Regions from separate parts of the Streptomyces agglomeratus genome, predicted to be linked through region 1. Evidence: riboswitches for the same ligand, from Rfam matches in the RefSeq annotation. Region 1 holds a riboswitch; each other region holds the start of a gene.

Evidence for each region. Region 1 has a riboswitch for cyclic di-AMP ahead of AS594_RS18590 (M23 family metallopeptidase). Riboswitches for the same ligand answer to the same signal wherever they lie in the genome.
Region 2: linked by a shared signal. The riboswitch ahead of AS594_RS30840 (LysM peptidoglycan-binding domain-containing protein) and the one ahead of AS594_RS18590 (M23 family metallopeptidase) in region 1 are both predicted to bind cyclic di-AMP.
Region 3: linked by a shared signal. The riboswitch ahead of AS594_RS05765 (M23 family metallopeptidase) and the one ahead of AS594_RS18590 (M23 family metallopeptidase) in region 1 are both predicted to bind cyclic di-AMP.

Annotation. Positions count from the first base shown of each region.
Region 1 covers NZ_MEHJ01000001.1:4,265,861-4,270,132, reverse strand. Annotated here, with positions in the region: gene AS594_RS18595 (PrsW family intramembrane metalloprotease) at 1-376, shown strand, start outside; gene AS594_RS18590 (M23 family metallopeptidase) at 498-1,595, opposite strand; cyclic di-AMP (ydaO/yuaA leader) riboswitch at 1,607-1,752, opposite strand; partial or broken gene AS594_RS18585 (PP2C family protein-serine/threonine phosphatase) at 2,128-3,419, opposite strand; tRNA gene AS594_RS18580 (tRNA-Met) at 3,595-3,668, opposite strand; gene AS594_RS18575 (DUF5988 family protein) at 3,723-3,923, opposite strand; tRNA gene AS594_RS18570 (tRNA-Lys) at 4,084-4,156, opposite strand.
Region 2 covers NZ_MEHJ01000001.1:7,046,980-7,051,251, reverse strand. Annotated here, with positions in the region: gene AS594_RS30850 (SDR family oxidoreductase) at 1-682, shown strand, start outside; gene AS594_RS30845 (SDR family NAD(P)-dependent oxidoreductase) at 701-1,498, opposite strand; cyclic di-AMP (ydaO/yuaA leader) riboswitch at 2,030-2,196, shown strand; gene AS594_RS30840 (LysM peptidoglycan-binding domain-containing protein) at 2,199-2,969, shown strand; gene AS594_RS30835 (SpoIIE family protein phosphatase) at 3,138-4,272, shown strand, end outside.
Region 3 covers NZ_MEHJ01000001.1:1,395,313-1,399,584, forward strand. Annotated here, with positions in the region: gene AS594_RS05755 (STM4011 family radical SAM protein) at 1-6, shown strand, start outside; gene AS594_RS05760 (SGNH/GDSL hydrolase family protein) at 1-747, opposite strand, end outside; gene AS594_RS05765 (M23 family metallopeptidase) at 1,008-1,955, opposite strand; cyclic di-AMP (ydaO/yuaA leader) riboswitch at 1,958-2,129, opposite strand; gene AS594_RS05770 (alpha-galactosidase) at 2,457-4,272, opposite strand, start outside.

The sequences.
Region 1 (4,272 bases):
CGGAGGAGCCGCCGGAGGCCGCCCCGGCAGCAGGGCCGCGGGCCGGGCCGCCGCCCGGGCCGTCGCCGAGTACGAGACCTTCGCCACGTCCCTGGCCTTCCTGCGCCACCGCGCCGGTCGCGGCGCACTCGGCCCTGACTTCCCGGCCCGCGAGCAGGAGCTCCTGCACCACCTGTGGCAGCGCAGGGAGGTGGCCGGTCCGGCGCTGGAGTACGCGGCGCGGGCGGCGGGCCGGGTGCGCACTCCACCGCCATGGCCGCCACAGTGGCACCACCCGCCTCCGCAGCCCTCCTGGCAGCCGTACGGGTACGGATACGGGTACGGCCCGCCCCCTCACCAGGAGTACGCCGCGTACAACCCGTACCGGCAGCAGTAGCAGGAGAGCCATGAGCGGTGGCACGCGAAACGGCAGCCCCGGCACCGTGGCCGGGACTGCCGTGTCGTGAATCAGATGTCGGAGCGCGGAGACCTGGACCGGGGACCGGACCGGACTGCCCTCAGACCGAGAGGCCCTTGCCGCGCAGCCACGCGGCCGGGTCGACGCCCGCGCCGTCCGGCGTGTGCACTTCCATGTGCAGGTGCGCCCCGGTGACGTTGCCGGTGGCGCCCACGCGGCCGATGACGTCGCCCGTACCGACCTCGCCGGACGTGACGGTCATCGAGGAGAGGTGGCAGTACCAGATCTCCGTACCGTCCGAGAGCTCCAGGACGATGCGGTAGCCGTACGAACCCGACCAGCCCGCGGACTTGATCGTGCCGCCGTGCACGGCCTTGAGCGGCGTGCCCGTCGGAGCGGCGAAGTCGAGGCCGGTGTGCTGGCCGGAGGACCACATGGCGCCGGCCTGCCCGTACGTGGAGGTGAGCGTGTACGACGAGAGGGGCATCGAGTAGCTGGCGGCCAGCTTGGCGAGGCGCTCCTCCTCCGCCTTGCGCTCGGCCTCTTCCTCCGCCTGGCGCTTCTTCTCCTCGGCCTCGCGCTTCTCCTCGGCCGCCTTGGCCTCCGCCGCGGTCTGCTGCTGCTTCGCCTCGGCGGCGGCCTTCTCGGCGGCCTCCTTCTCGGCGGCCAGCTGCACCTCGGCGTCGGCGGCGGCCTGCTGCTGCTCGGCCTGCTGGAGGATGCGGGCGCGCAGGGCCTCGCCCGCGTCGGTGGTGCCCTGCCGCGCGTCGGCGGTGGTGACGCCGGCGGTGGTGAGCGGGGCGGCGGCGACGACCGCCTCACCCGTACCGGAGCCCGAATCCGAGGCGGATTCGGCGTCGTCGGACATCAAAGTGCCGACACCGGGTAGTGACTTGGCGTCGGGAAGCGAGTCCGCTATCGCGTCCGGAAGGGAGATCGAGATGGCCGGCTTGTCCTGGGCGGTGGCTATGCCTCCCGCGCCGACCGCGGCGATGACGCCGACGCCGAGAACGGTGGAGCTGCGACCGAGACCGCCGCGCTGCTTGGCGACTCGGTGACGACCGCGTACGGGCCGGACGGATTCCTCAGTCGGATTCCATTCTTCCCAGGCACCTTCCCCGCCGACGTACGTCTCGCTGTCGTGGGGCACCCCTTGAGGGGGCAGGGTGGCATGGGGCGCGGTCCTGTTTGACGCCACGGAGGCGTGCTCCTTTCCTTCCTTCTCGCCTACCGGGTTAGCTGACGGGTTCGGAGCAGGAAGGTCTCCTACGGGCCTCTTCGCGGACGAAGCGGCCCGATTCACCCCAAGGAACGTGGTTCCCCGGTTCCCTTGCGGAATTCGGCGCGTGCGCACGGTGCCGTCTCTTGCGACGACTGGGATGACCGCGCTGCGTTATCGAACGTTAATAGACACCGGCTCCGGTTTCCAAGCTGTTCCAACTGATCGTTAAGGGCCTTGGCCTGAACCAATCAGGACACAAACGGGCACAGCCGTACGAGTTGACCGCCCCTCAGGAAACATCCGTCTCATGACGGTTCGTCAATTGTTATGCGCAGGGGCATCTCGCGATCACCCACGGTCATGAGGCAGGTCGGACGGCTGACTTCGGCCCCATGGAGCCCCGCCTGCGCCGAACTCACCGCCGTACTGACCTGACTCGACGCTTCCGTCCCCGACGGCCAACACCTGCTCGCCCTCACCCTCGCCCTCGACGAGCGCGCGGTCGCCTTCACGGCTCCGCACGGCCGGAGCCCGCACTGGTCCGGCCGGCCACAAGACCTGCCCGCCTGACCAGGCTTACGGTCCTGCGGCGGTCCTGCTGCCCGTGTGCGGGCCGCCCGACCGCCAGCAGGGCCATGTCGTCCGTGGCGGCCCCCGACGTGTGCAGCCGTACGTCGGCCACCAGCGCCTCCAGCAGCTCGTCCGGGCAGGGGAAGATCCGGCCGCGCAGCCGCACGGCCGGATCGTAGAAGACACCGGAGGCGTTCCTGGCCTCGGACAGGCCGTCCGTGTAGAGCAGCAGCGTAGCGTGGCGCCCGGCGGGAACGCGTACTCCTGCGCCCGGTCCGGCCAGGCGCCCAGCTCGCCCATCCCCAGCGGCAGCGCGGCGTCGGCCGGCACGATCCGGGCCAGGTCGCCGTCGACGTACAGCAGCAGCGGTTCCGGATGGCCCCGGTTGACCAGCCGCACGACGCCCTCGCCGCGCGGGATCTCGGCCAGTACGGCCGTCGTGAAGCCCTCGAAGGCGTCCAGGCCGTCCCGCCGCGCGCCCTCCCGCGTGAGTGCCCGCTCCAGCCGCTGCGCGACCGCTTCCAGCGTGCGCTCCTGCTCGGCCGCCTCCCGGAACGCCCCGACGACGACGGCCACCGCCTCCACCGCGCCGAGCCCCTTCCCCCGTACGTCGCCGACCACCAGCCGCACCCCGGACGGCGTGTCCTGTACGGCGAAGAGGTCGCCGCCGATGAAGGCGTCCGCCTGAGCGGCCTCGTACCGCGCGGCGACGTGCAGTCTGGCGATCCGGTCGGCGGGTACGGGGAGAACGGCGCGCTGGGCCGCCTCGGCGATGGTGCGGGCGGAGGCGAGCCGACGGCCGCTGCGGCGTACGACGCGGTTGATGACGAGCGCGAGGAGCGCCACCGTGACCATCGTGATCAGCTCGGTCACGGACTCCACGTGCGTCGAGGTGCCGTTGTAGAGATGCAGCCCCACGACGGCGGCGGTTGCGACACCACCGGTCACCAGCGTGTTCAGGGGCGAGAAGAGCGGCGCGGCGATCAGCGGTGCGGCGGCGAAGAGCGGCGAGGCGGTGAAGTTCGGCGGCGTGGTGACGTCGAAGACGCACCCGCCGAAGATCAGCAGGGCGGGCAGCGCCCGGACGAACCGCGAGGCCGTGCCCGCGCCGCGCCCGCCGTCCGCTCCGCATCGCTTCCCCACCAGTGGTCTCCTGCCCGCCGCCACGCACCCGGCCGCGGACGGTACCGCGCCCAGCCCAGGCTGGCCGCAGCCGTGCCGCACGGCCATCGGAGACCGGCCGAATGGGGGACGGGGGCGGGGGACGGGCGGAACGGGGTGGACGGACCGCACGGACGACGGGCGGTCCGCGCGGGGGGCGGGCGGAGGGCGGCGCTTCCCCGGCCCCGCACACGACGAAGGCCCGGATCTCTTCCGAGATCCGGGCCTTCGTTTTCTTCTTCAGTAGCGGGGACAGGATTTGAACCTGCGACCTCTGGGTTATGAGCCCAGCGAGCTACCGAGCTGCTCCACCCCGCGTCGTTGAACCCAACTGTACGCCATTGGGGAGGGGCCCTCGACCACTTGTCGTGGTCACTCGGCGATCTCGGTCCGTTCCCACCACTCGTACACCGTCACACGGCCCTGGTCGGTGTCCTGATGCTTCGTCGTGACCTTGAAGTGTTCGTAACCGCCGCGGTGCGGGATCTTCAGTTCCTGCCCGGGCGGCGTGATCCGAACGATCCGCTCGGGCAGATCGTCCGGACCGCCCTCAAGAAGCGCCTTTTCAGTCATGGCCCCAGTCTTGCCACACACCGCCGCCCGCGCACGTCGGCACCGCGGCCCGCGCACTTCGGCACCGCCGCCCGCGAACACGAAAACGCCCCGACCGGAGAAGCCCGGACGGGGCGTTGACGTGCGGTTCGGCCGGGATGTCCCGGACGCCCCGCGTCGGTAGGCCGTGTGGGACTCGAACCCACAACCAACGGATTAAAAGTCCGCTGCTCTGCCAATTGAGCTAACGGCCCTCAACGGATCACCCCCGAGCATAGCCGCAGCGAGCCCGGCATCCGATCGGGTATCGGTAGCCGGGCTCGTCGGAACCGGCCGGGAGCCCGGAACAGGCCCCGTGCAGTCCTGAAAT
Region 2 (4,272 bases), 2.8 Mb from region 1:
TCTGGCCTTCGCGCGCGAGGGGGCCGACGTGCTCCTCACGCACCTGCCGGAGGAGGAGAAGGAGGCCGCGGAGACCTCACGGCTCGTCGAGGAGGCCGGGCGCAGGGCTGTCGCGGTGAGCTGTGACATCCGGGAGGAGGAGCAGTGCCGGGCACTCGTCGAGCGGGCTGTCTCGGAATTCGGCCGCATCAACATTCTGGTGAACAACGCGGCGTATCAGATGTCGCAGCCCGACGGCATCGGATCCATTACGACGGAGCAATTCGACCGGGTCATGAAGACCAATCTCTACGGCATGTTCTGGCTGTCGAAGATGGCACTCCCGCACATTCCCGAGGGAGGCTCCATCATCAACTCGTCCTCCGTTCAGGCGTACAAGCCCAGCCCGCATCTCCTCGATTACGCCATGACGAAGTCGGCCATTGTCGCCTTTACCCAGGGGCTGGCCCAGATGGTCGCCTCCCGCGGGGTCCGGGTCAACGCGGTCGCTCCCGGCCCGGTATGGACGCCGCTGATTCCGGCGACCATGCCCGACACCACCGAGTTCGGAAAGCAGGCGCCGCTGGGGCGGCCCGCACAGCCTGCCGAAATGGCTCCGGCCTATGTGTTCCTGGCTTCACCGCAGGCGAGTTACATCACGGCTGAGATCGTCAACGCCACGGGCGGTACGCCACTGCCGTAAAGGGCGCCCCGGCGCCGCTCACTTCGATTCGCCGGAGCCGGGTTCCGCCATCTTCCGGTGCGCGGCCGCCTTGACGCTGTCGGGGAGGATCCTGTTCGCGAGCCCTTGCGCCTTGGTCTTGACGGAACCCGCGACGATTTTCTTCCGGCCGGTCATCAGCGCCTCGAACCCCTGCCGCGCCACCTCCTCGGGGTCGTCCTTCTTCTGCCGCCCGACCCGTGTGTCGTCCATGCCGGCGCGGCGGAAGAAGGGCGTCTCCGTAGCGCCCGGCATCACCGCCGTGACCGTCACTCCGGTGCCCTTGAGTTCGTTCCGCAATGCCTGCGCGAACGACTGGACGAACGACTTGGAGGCGTTGTAGACGGCCTGGAAGGAGCCCGGGACCGCCGCGGCGATGGACGACGTGAACAGGAGCCGGCCCTCGCCGCGCGCGACCATGCCGGGCAGCAGGCCCTTCGCCAGCCGCACGGTGGACGTGACGTTCAGGTCGATGACGCGCACCTCGTCCGCGACATCGGTGTCAAGGAAGGCGCCGCCCCGGCCGACGCCGGCGTTGAGCGCGGCGGCGGCCAGGGGGCGTCCGGTCGCCGTAATGGCGCCGAGCAGCATTTCGGTTCCTTCCTCAGTGGCCAGGTCGGTTTTCACGGTCAGTACGTAGGCTCCATGAGCCCGCATTTCGTCCGCCGCGACGGCGAGTCCGGAATTTTCGGCGGTCAGTACAAGGTCAAAGCCGTGTTCCGCGAATTGCTTGGCCAGCTCGAATCCGATTCCGCTGGAGGCACCGGCGACGAGGGCCAGAGGCTTGGGCTCGTTCATGAGTCGGCAGGTACCCCCATGGGGCGATTCGTACCAATATTCACCTTTTCGCCGCACGCCTCGGACGGCCGAACCGACGCCCCGGCGCCCGGCGGACCACCAGCCGCCCTCCCCCGGCGATGCATCCCAATCCCCCTCGCCGCTCTGACGATTAGCGACCAATGAGCCCAAGTCGGCCTGAATAAAACGCACTTGCCGCACCCGGAGGACGGACGCCCGAACGGGGCGCACCGCCAAGATGGGCACTTCCGACCACGAACGACCCATGTGGGCGGTTTGCCGGAAAGGCCGTCGCGGACCTTAACCCGTGATACGGGTCACTTCCGCGACAGAAAGTAAAAGTTCTTTCGGGCGTCAGATCCCGCCCTCCGAAAGAAAGTTGCCTTCGCCGCCCACGGACAGTGACAGAAGTTCCCCCTTCCTGATGCGCCGCGCGATTGATCCGGAGATTCCCGGGCTTGTTCTTCCCGGCCTGTCTCGCTTACGGTCACCGTCAATCCGGGTGGACCGCCGAATCCTGCCGCCGTCCGGAATCCACAACCACTCACACTCACGTACGGCAGGAGCGGGGGAACCAGGTAAGCCGCCGGTCCGGAACGTTTCCGGACCGGCTTGGGGTGAAGTCGCACCGAACGTGCGACCGGGCATCTCCAGCCCGAACCCGACAGCTCACCTCGCAGGCGACGGAGAGGAATTCGTCATGCCCTCAAAGGGTAAGCACCGTCGCACCAAGGCCAGATCGCTGACCCGTGGCCTCATCGCCGCGGGTACCGGTGGCGCCGCACTCGTTCTGCCCCTGATCGGTGCGAACACCGCAGGCGCGGCGCAGCCCGCCGCCGCGGAGAAGACCGTGGCCGCCGCCCCGGCCGCCGCCAAGAAGGCCGCTCCCAAGACCTACACCGTGGTCTCGGGCGACTCGCTTTCCAAGATCGCGGACGCGCACTCGCTGAGCGGCTGGAAGAAGCTGTACCAGGACAACCGCCAGGTCATCGGTGACGAGCCGTCGCTGATTCACCCCGGTCTGAAGCTGACGATCGGCGCCAAGGCGAAGGCCGCCACGCCGGCGAAGGCGCCCGCGAAGGCCGCCCCGGCGGCCGAGCGGGCCGACCGTTCTGAGGCCCGCGCCGCCGTCGCGAAGACGACGACGTACACGAACGACCTCGACGGCTGGATCAAGGAGTCGCTGGCCGTCATGGCCAAGCACGGCATCCCGGGCACGTACGAGGGCATCCACCGCAACGTCATGCGGGAGTCCTCGGGCAACCCGCGGGCCATCAACAACTGGGACTCCAACGCCGTGGCCGGTACGCCGTCCAAGGGCCTGCTCCAGGTCATCGCGCCCACGTTCGCGGCCTACCACGTGCCCGGTACGTCGATGGACAGCTACGACCCCGTCGCCAACATCACCGCCGCGTGCAACTACGCCGCGGACCGGTACGGCTCGATCGACAACGTGAACGGCCCGTACTAGAGGGACCGCTTGCGGCAGTCATGGCCCGCCCGCTCCGGCGCGGCAGCCTCCGGGGTGCCGTCGGAGCGGGCGGGCCTGTCGCATGCCGGCCCCGGGGGGGAGCTCCGACTCCCCGGCCGACATCGCGCACGGCACCCACAGACAGGCACGCAATGCTAGAAATAGGGCATGAGCGGACGTCTCGGACGATCCAAGGCGGACGGGGCACCGCGCTCGTCCCGGCGGGGAGTGCGGGCCCGGCTGGAGGTGCGCAGCGCCGCAGGTCAGGTGCTCTTCCTCCAGATCGTGGTCGCGGTGCTGCTAATCACCGCCGCCGTGGTCGCGCTCGCGTTCCAGACGCGCAGCGACAGCGAGCGGGACGCCCGTAACCGGTCGCTCGCCACCGCGGAGGCCTTCGCTGACGCCCCCGGCACCGCCGAGGCCCTGCGGTCCCCCGATCCGACCGCCGCGCTGCAATCCCACACGGATTCAGCCCAGCGGGCGGCGGGCGTGGACTTCATGGCCGTGATGGCACCGGACGGCACCCGGTACGCCGACACCGATCCCTCGCTGATCGGCGAGCGCGCCGAGGACGTCGAGCGCGCCTCGGCCGGAGCGTCCTTCACGGAGATCTTCAAGGGCGCCCCGAACGACGCGGCCCGCGCCGTCGTCCCCGTGACCACCGCCGACGGCTCCGTCGTCGGTCTGGTCGCGGCCGGAGTCACGGTCGAGAACGTCGGGGACGCGGTGGACCGCCATCTGCCGATGCTGCTCGCCTCCGCCACCGGCGCGCTCATCCTGGCCGTCGGCAGCTCCGTACTCGTGAGCAGGAGGCTGCGGCGGCAGACACACGGGCTCGGGCCCACCGAGATGACCCGTATGTACGAGCACCACGACGCCGTTCTGCACGCCGTCCGCGAAGGGGTGCTCATTGTCGCGGACGACGGCCGCCTCACCCTGCTCAACGACGAGGCACGCCGGCTGCTGGAGCTGCCTCCGGGCGCCGAGGGGCGGCACGTCACCGACCTGGGCCTCGACGCCCCCATCGCCGAGCTGCTGGCCTCGGGCCGCACCGTGACCGACGAGGTTCACCTGGCCGGGGACCGGCTGCTGGCCGTCAACACCCGGCCCACCGCCCCCTACGGCGGCCCCCCCGGCACCGCCGCGACCCTGCGCGACACCACCGAGCTGCGGGCGCTGTCCGGCGCGGCCGAAGTGGCCCGGGAGCGCCTGAAGCTGCTGTACGAGGCCGGGGTGCGGATCGGCACCACGCTGGACGTGAGCCGGACCGCCGAGGAGCTGTCGGAGGTGGCGGTCCCCGCCT
Region 3 (4,272 bases), 2.9 Mb from region 1:
CGATGACTCGCCGCGCAGTCGCCGCCCGATCCAGGGCACCAGGTGCTCCCGCGCCCACTGGATGTTGTCGCGGCGCGCCTCCAGTGAGTTGCGCGGGGCCATGGGCGGCCACGCCTGGTCCGGGTCGGCCGGTACGTCGAGGCCGAGCACCTGGGCGGCGCGCAGCGCGACGCGGGTGTGGCCCTCGGGCGAGAGGTGGAGCCGGTCGCCGTCCCACGCGCGCCTGTCCTGGACGGACTTGAGCGACCACAGGTCGAGCACCGGGCAGTCGTAGCGGTCGGCGACCGCCCGCACGTGCGCCGTGTACGTCGCGATCTTGCCGCGCAGATGACGCAGCACGGGAATGCCACGCGTGTCGAAGCCGGTGGTCACCATGACGGTGCCCACAGCGTCGGTGAGCTCCGCGACGGCCCGTTCGAAGCGCTCGGCGACGTCGTCGGGGTCGCTGCCCGGCCGGAGGATGTCGTTGCCTCCCGCGCAGAAGCTCACCAGGTCGGGAGCCAGTTCCTTCGCGCGCGGGACCTGCTCGGCCACGATCTGGTCGAGGAGCCGGCCGCGTACGGCGAGGTTGGCGTAGCGGAACGTGTGCTCGGGGACGCGGTCGTCGAGGAGTACGGCGAGCCGGTCGGCCCAGCCGATGAACGCACCGTCGGGTCCGGGGTCTCCGACGCCCTCGGTGAAGCTGTCGCCGATCGCCGCGTACGACCCGATGGTGCCCGCACTGAATGTTCTCGAATCGTCTGCCACGTCGGCACATCCTTCACTGGAGCGAGTGACCTACGCCACCGTAGGGACGGGTTGACGCGGCGTGAGATAAGACACCGGTCAAGATTCACCCAACCCGGAATAGACCGAAAACGCACGTACGCCCCCTTTTGCCGCCGCGTGTGGCTGCAAAAGAGGGCGTACGTGAGCGTTCAGGAACGCCCGGCCGACGCAGAAGGACGGATCAGACAGTGACGATCGACAGTGACTGATCGGACGGCGACTGGTCAGACAGTGGCTGATCAGATGGTGACGCCGTGGCCGCGGAGGTAGGCCAGCGGGTCGACGTCCGAGCCGTAGCCCGGGCCGGTGCGGATCTCGAAGTGCAGGTGCGGGCCGGTGGAGTTGCCCGTGCTGCCGGAGAGACCGATCTGCGTGCCGCCACCGACGCTCTGGCCGGCGGAGACGGCCAGCGAGGAGAGGTGGGCGTACTGCGAGTACCGGCCGTCGTTGTGCCTGATGACGACCTCGTTGCCGTACGAGCCGCCCCAGCCCGCGGAGACGACGGTGCCGGGGGCGACAGCCTTGACCGGGGTGCCGCTGGAAGCGGAGAAGTCGACGCCCGTGTGGTAACCGCTGGACCAGCTGCCGCCGGCGGCGCGGTACGGGGTGGTGACGCCCGCTGCGACCGGGGCGGTGAAGCCGGACCCGTTGCTCTGCGCGGCAGCGGCGGGAGCGGGGGCGGAGACCTGCTTCTCGACCTTCGGAGCGGCCTTCGGAGCAGCCTTGGGCGCGGCCTTCGCCGGGGCGGGCTTCGCGGGAGCCGCCTTGGCGGGGGCGGGCCTAGAAGGCGCCGCGGCCTCGCCGCCGATGGTCAGCTTCATGCCGGGCAGGATCAGCGAGGGGTTGCCGCCGACGACCTGACGGTTGTCCTCGTACAGCTCCTGCCAGCCGCCGCGCACGTCCTGCTCGTCGGCGATCTTCGACAGGTAGTCGCCGGAGACCACGGAGTACGTCCTGGTGGCGGTCTTCTTCTGCGGCGCCTTCTTCTGCGGAGCCGCCTTCTCGGCGACGTCGGAGGCGGCGCTCTTGCCGGCGGCGGCGGGAGCCGGGGCGGCCTTCTCCGCGGCGTTCGCGCCGGTGGCGGCGATGAGGGGAAGTGCGAGTACGGCTCCGCCCGTTCCGGCGGCGACGAAACCGCGCGTCAGCGGGTTGGACCTCGGGCGGCGGTGCTTACCCTTTGCGGGCATGGAACATTCCTCTCCGGCGCCTACGAGGTGAGCTGTCGGGTTCGGGCTGGAGATGCCCGGCCGCGCCGGTGCGCGACTTAACCCCAAGCCGGTCCGGACAATGGGACATCCGGAGACCGGCGTACTTACCTGGTTCCCCCGCTCCTGCCACGCGTGAGTGAGTGTGAGTGCGGATTCCGGGAGGTGGCAGGATTCGGCGGTCCACCCGGATTGACGGTGACCGTAAGCCGACGGGGCTGCCCCGTACAAGCCAGTCCATTCATTCCGCCATGGACCGGTGCGAATTCCTGAGGCAATTCCCGTCACCCTCCGTGGATTACGGATCTTTACGCCCCGGCCGTGAGCTGGCATTCGCACACGGCGCTTCACCACGCACTGTCACGAATATGATCCTGCTCACCCGCCTTCGGGCCATTTCCCTTGCACACAAGGGCAGTTAACGTGATATCGCCCGTTTCGCACCAACTGCCGCATACCTACCATCTTGCTGCCGTAAGGGGGTCAAATCCGCCGCAGCCGGAACACCGCCGCGTCGAGGTCCCCGCGCAGCGCGGTGCGCAGCCCCCGGTGGAGCAGGACCGAACCCCGGTGCACGGCGGACGTGTCGGGACAGGCGTACGCCGCACCCGGGTCCAGCCCGCGCAGGCGCAGCGGCGGCTGCTGTTCCCCGTAGTGCTGGGCCTGGAGCCAGGCGAGGACCACGACGTCGTCACCGCGCACGTACTGGACCGCGCTGAGTCCTCCGTCGGGTGCGCGCAGCCGGTACAGCTCGCCGTGCTGCACGACCGGCCTGATCTCCTTGTAGAGGTCCACCCACTCGCGCGCCTCGGCGATCTCGTCCTCCCCCCACCCGGTCAGATCGCCGCCGATGCCGAGCACGCCCGCCATCGCACTCACGAACCGGAAGCGCAGCGAGCTGACGCGTCCGTTGAGCTGCGAGTTGGGGCTGTCGGTGACCCACGCGGCCATCGCCCTGGCCGGGTGCAGCTGGCTGAATCCGTGCTGGATGGCCAGCCGGTCCAGCGGATCGGTGTTGTCCGAGGTCCACACCTGGTCGGTACGGGAGAGAATCCCGAGGTCGATCCTGCCTCCGCCGCCCGAGCAGGACTCGAAGGCCACGCCGGGATGCGCGGCCCGCAGCCGGTCGAGGAGCGCGTACAGAGCGTGCACGTGTTCGGTCCACAGCCGTTGCGGGTACGGTTCACCGGGCCAGCCCGCGTCGGTGAAGCAGCGGTTGAAGTCCCACTTCACGTAGTCGACCGGGGCGCTCGACAGCAGCCCGTCGAGCTGCTCCCAGAGGTATGCCTGGACGTCGTCCCGCGCGAGGTTGAGGACGAGCTGGTTGCGGAACTCCGTGCGGGTACGACCGGGATGGTGCTGCACCCAGTCGGGACGGGCTCGGTACAGATCGCTGTCGGCGTTGACCATCTCCGGTTCGACCCAGATCCCGAACCGCATGCCCAGCCCGTGCACTTCGTCCGCGAGCGGCTTCAGCCCTCCGGGGAAGCGGTCGGGATTCGGTGTCCAGTCGCCGAGCCCGGCGCGGTCGCTGACCCGCGCGCCGAACCACGCGTCGTCCACCACGAACAGCTCGACGCCGATGTCCGCGGCCCGTCGCGCCAGGGCGCGCTGCTGCTCCTCGGAGATGTCGAAGCCGGTCGCCTCCCAGGAGTTGTAGAGGACGGGCCGCGAGCGCCCGGCGTCGGGGATCACGTGGGCGAGCTGCCAGGCGTGCCAGGCGCGGCTCGCCCCGCCGAACCCGCCGTCGCTCCACAGCCCGGCGAAGACGGGCGTGGTGTACGTCCCGCCGGGAGCGAGCCGCAGCAGGCCCGAGTCGTCGTGTCCCGCCCCGCCGGTGATCTGCATCGTGCCGTCGGGCAGTTGCTGTACGGCGATGCGCCACGACCCGGACCAGCCGAGCGCGCAGCCGTACACCTCGCCGCTCTCCTCCGTGGCGCCCTCCGCGTCGAGGGCGACCCAGGGCAGGTGCTGGTGCCCGGTGTGGCCGCGCCGGCTGCCCAGGACCTTCTCGCCGGGAGCGAGGTCCGAGCGTACGAGCCGGGATTCGGCCGCCCACCGGCCGTGCAGCTGGCTCAGCCGCCACCGCTCGCGCCGGGGCAGCGTCCAGGCGGCCGCGTCGGCCCGCAGCAGCTCCAGGCCGAGAGCGCCGGCCGGCCCGTCGTGCGCGACGGTGGCCCACCGCTCGACGACGTCGGAGTCCGCGCGCATCCGGTAGTGCAGGGTGAGGCCGAGGTGGTGCACGGGGTCGGCGAAGCGCAGCCGCAGCTCGTCGCCGTCCGTGGCCGACCCGGTGTGC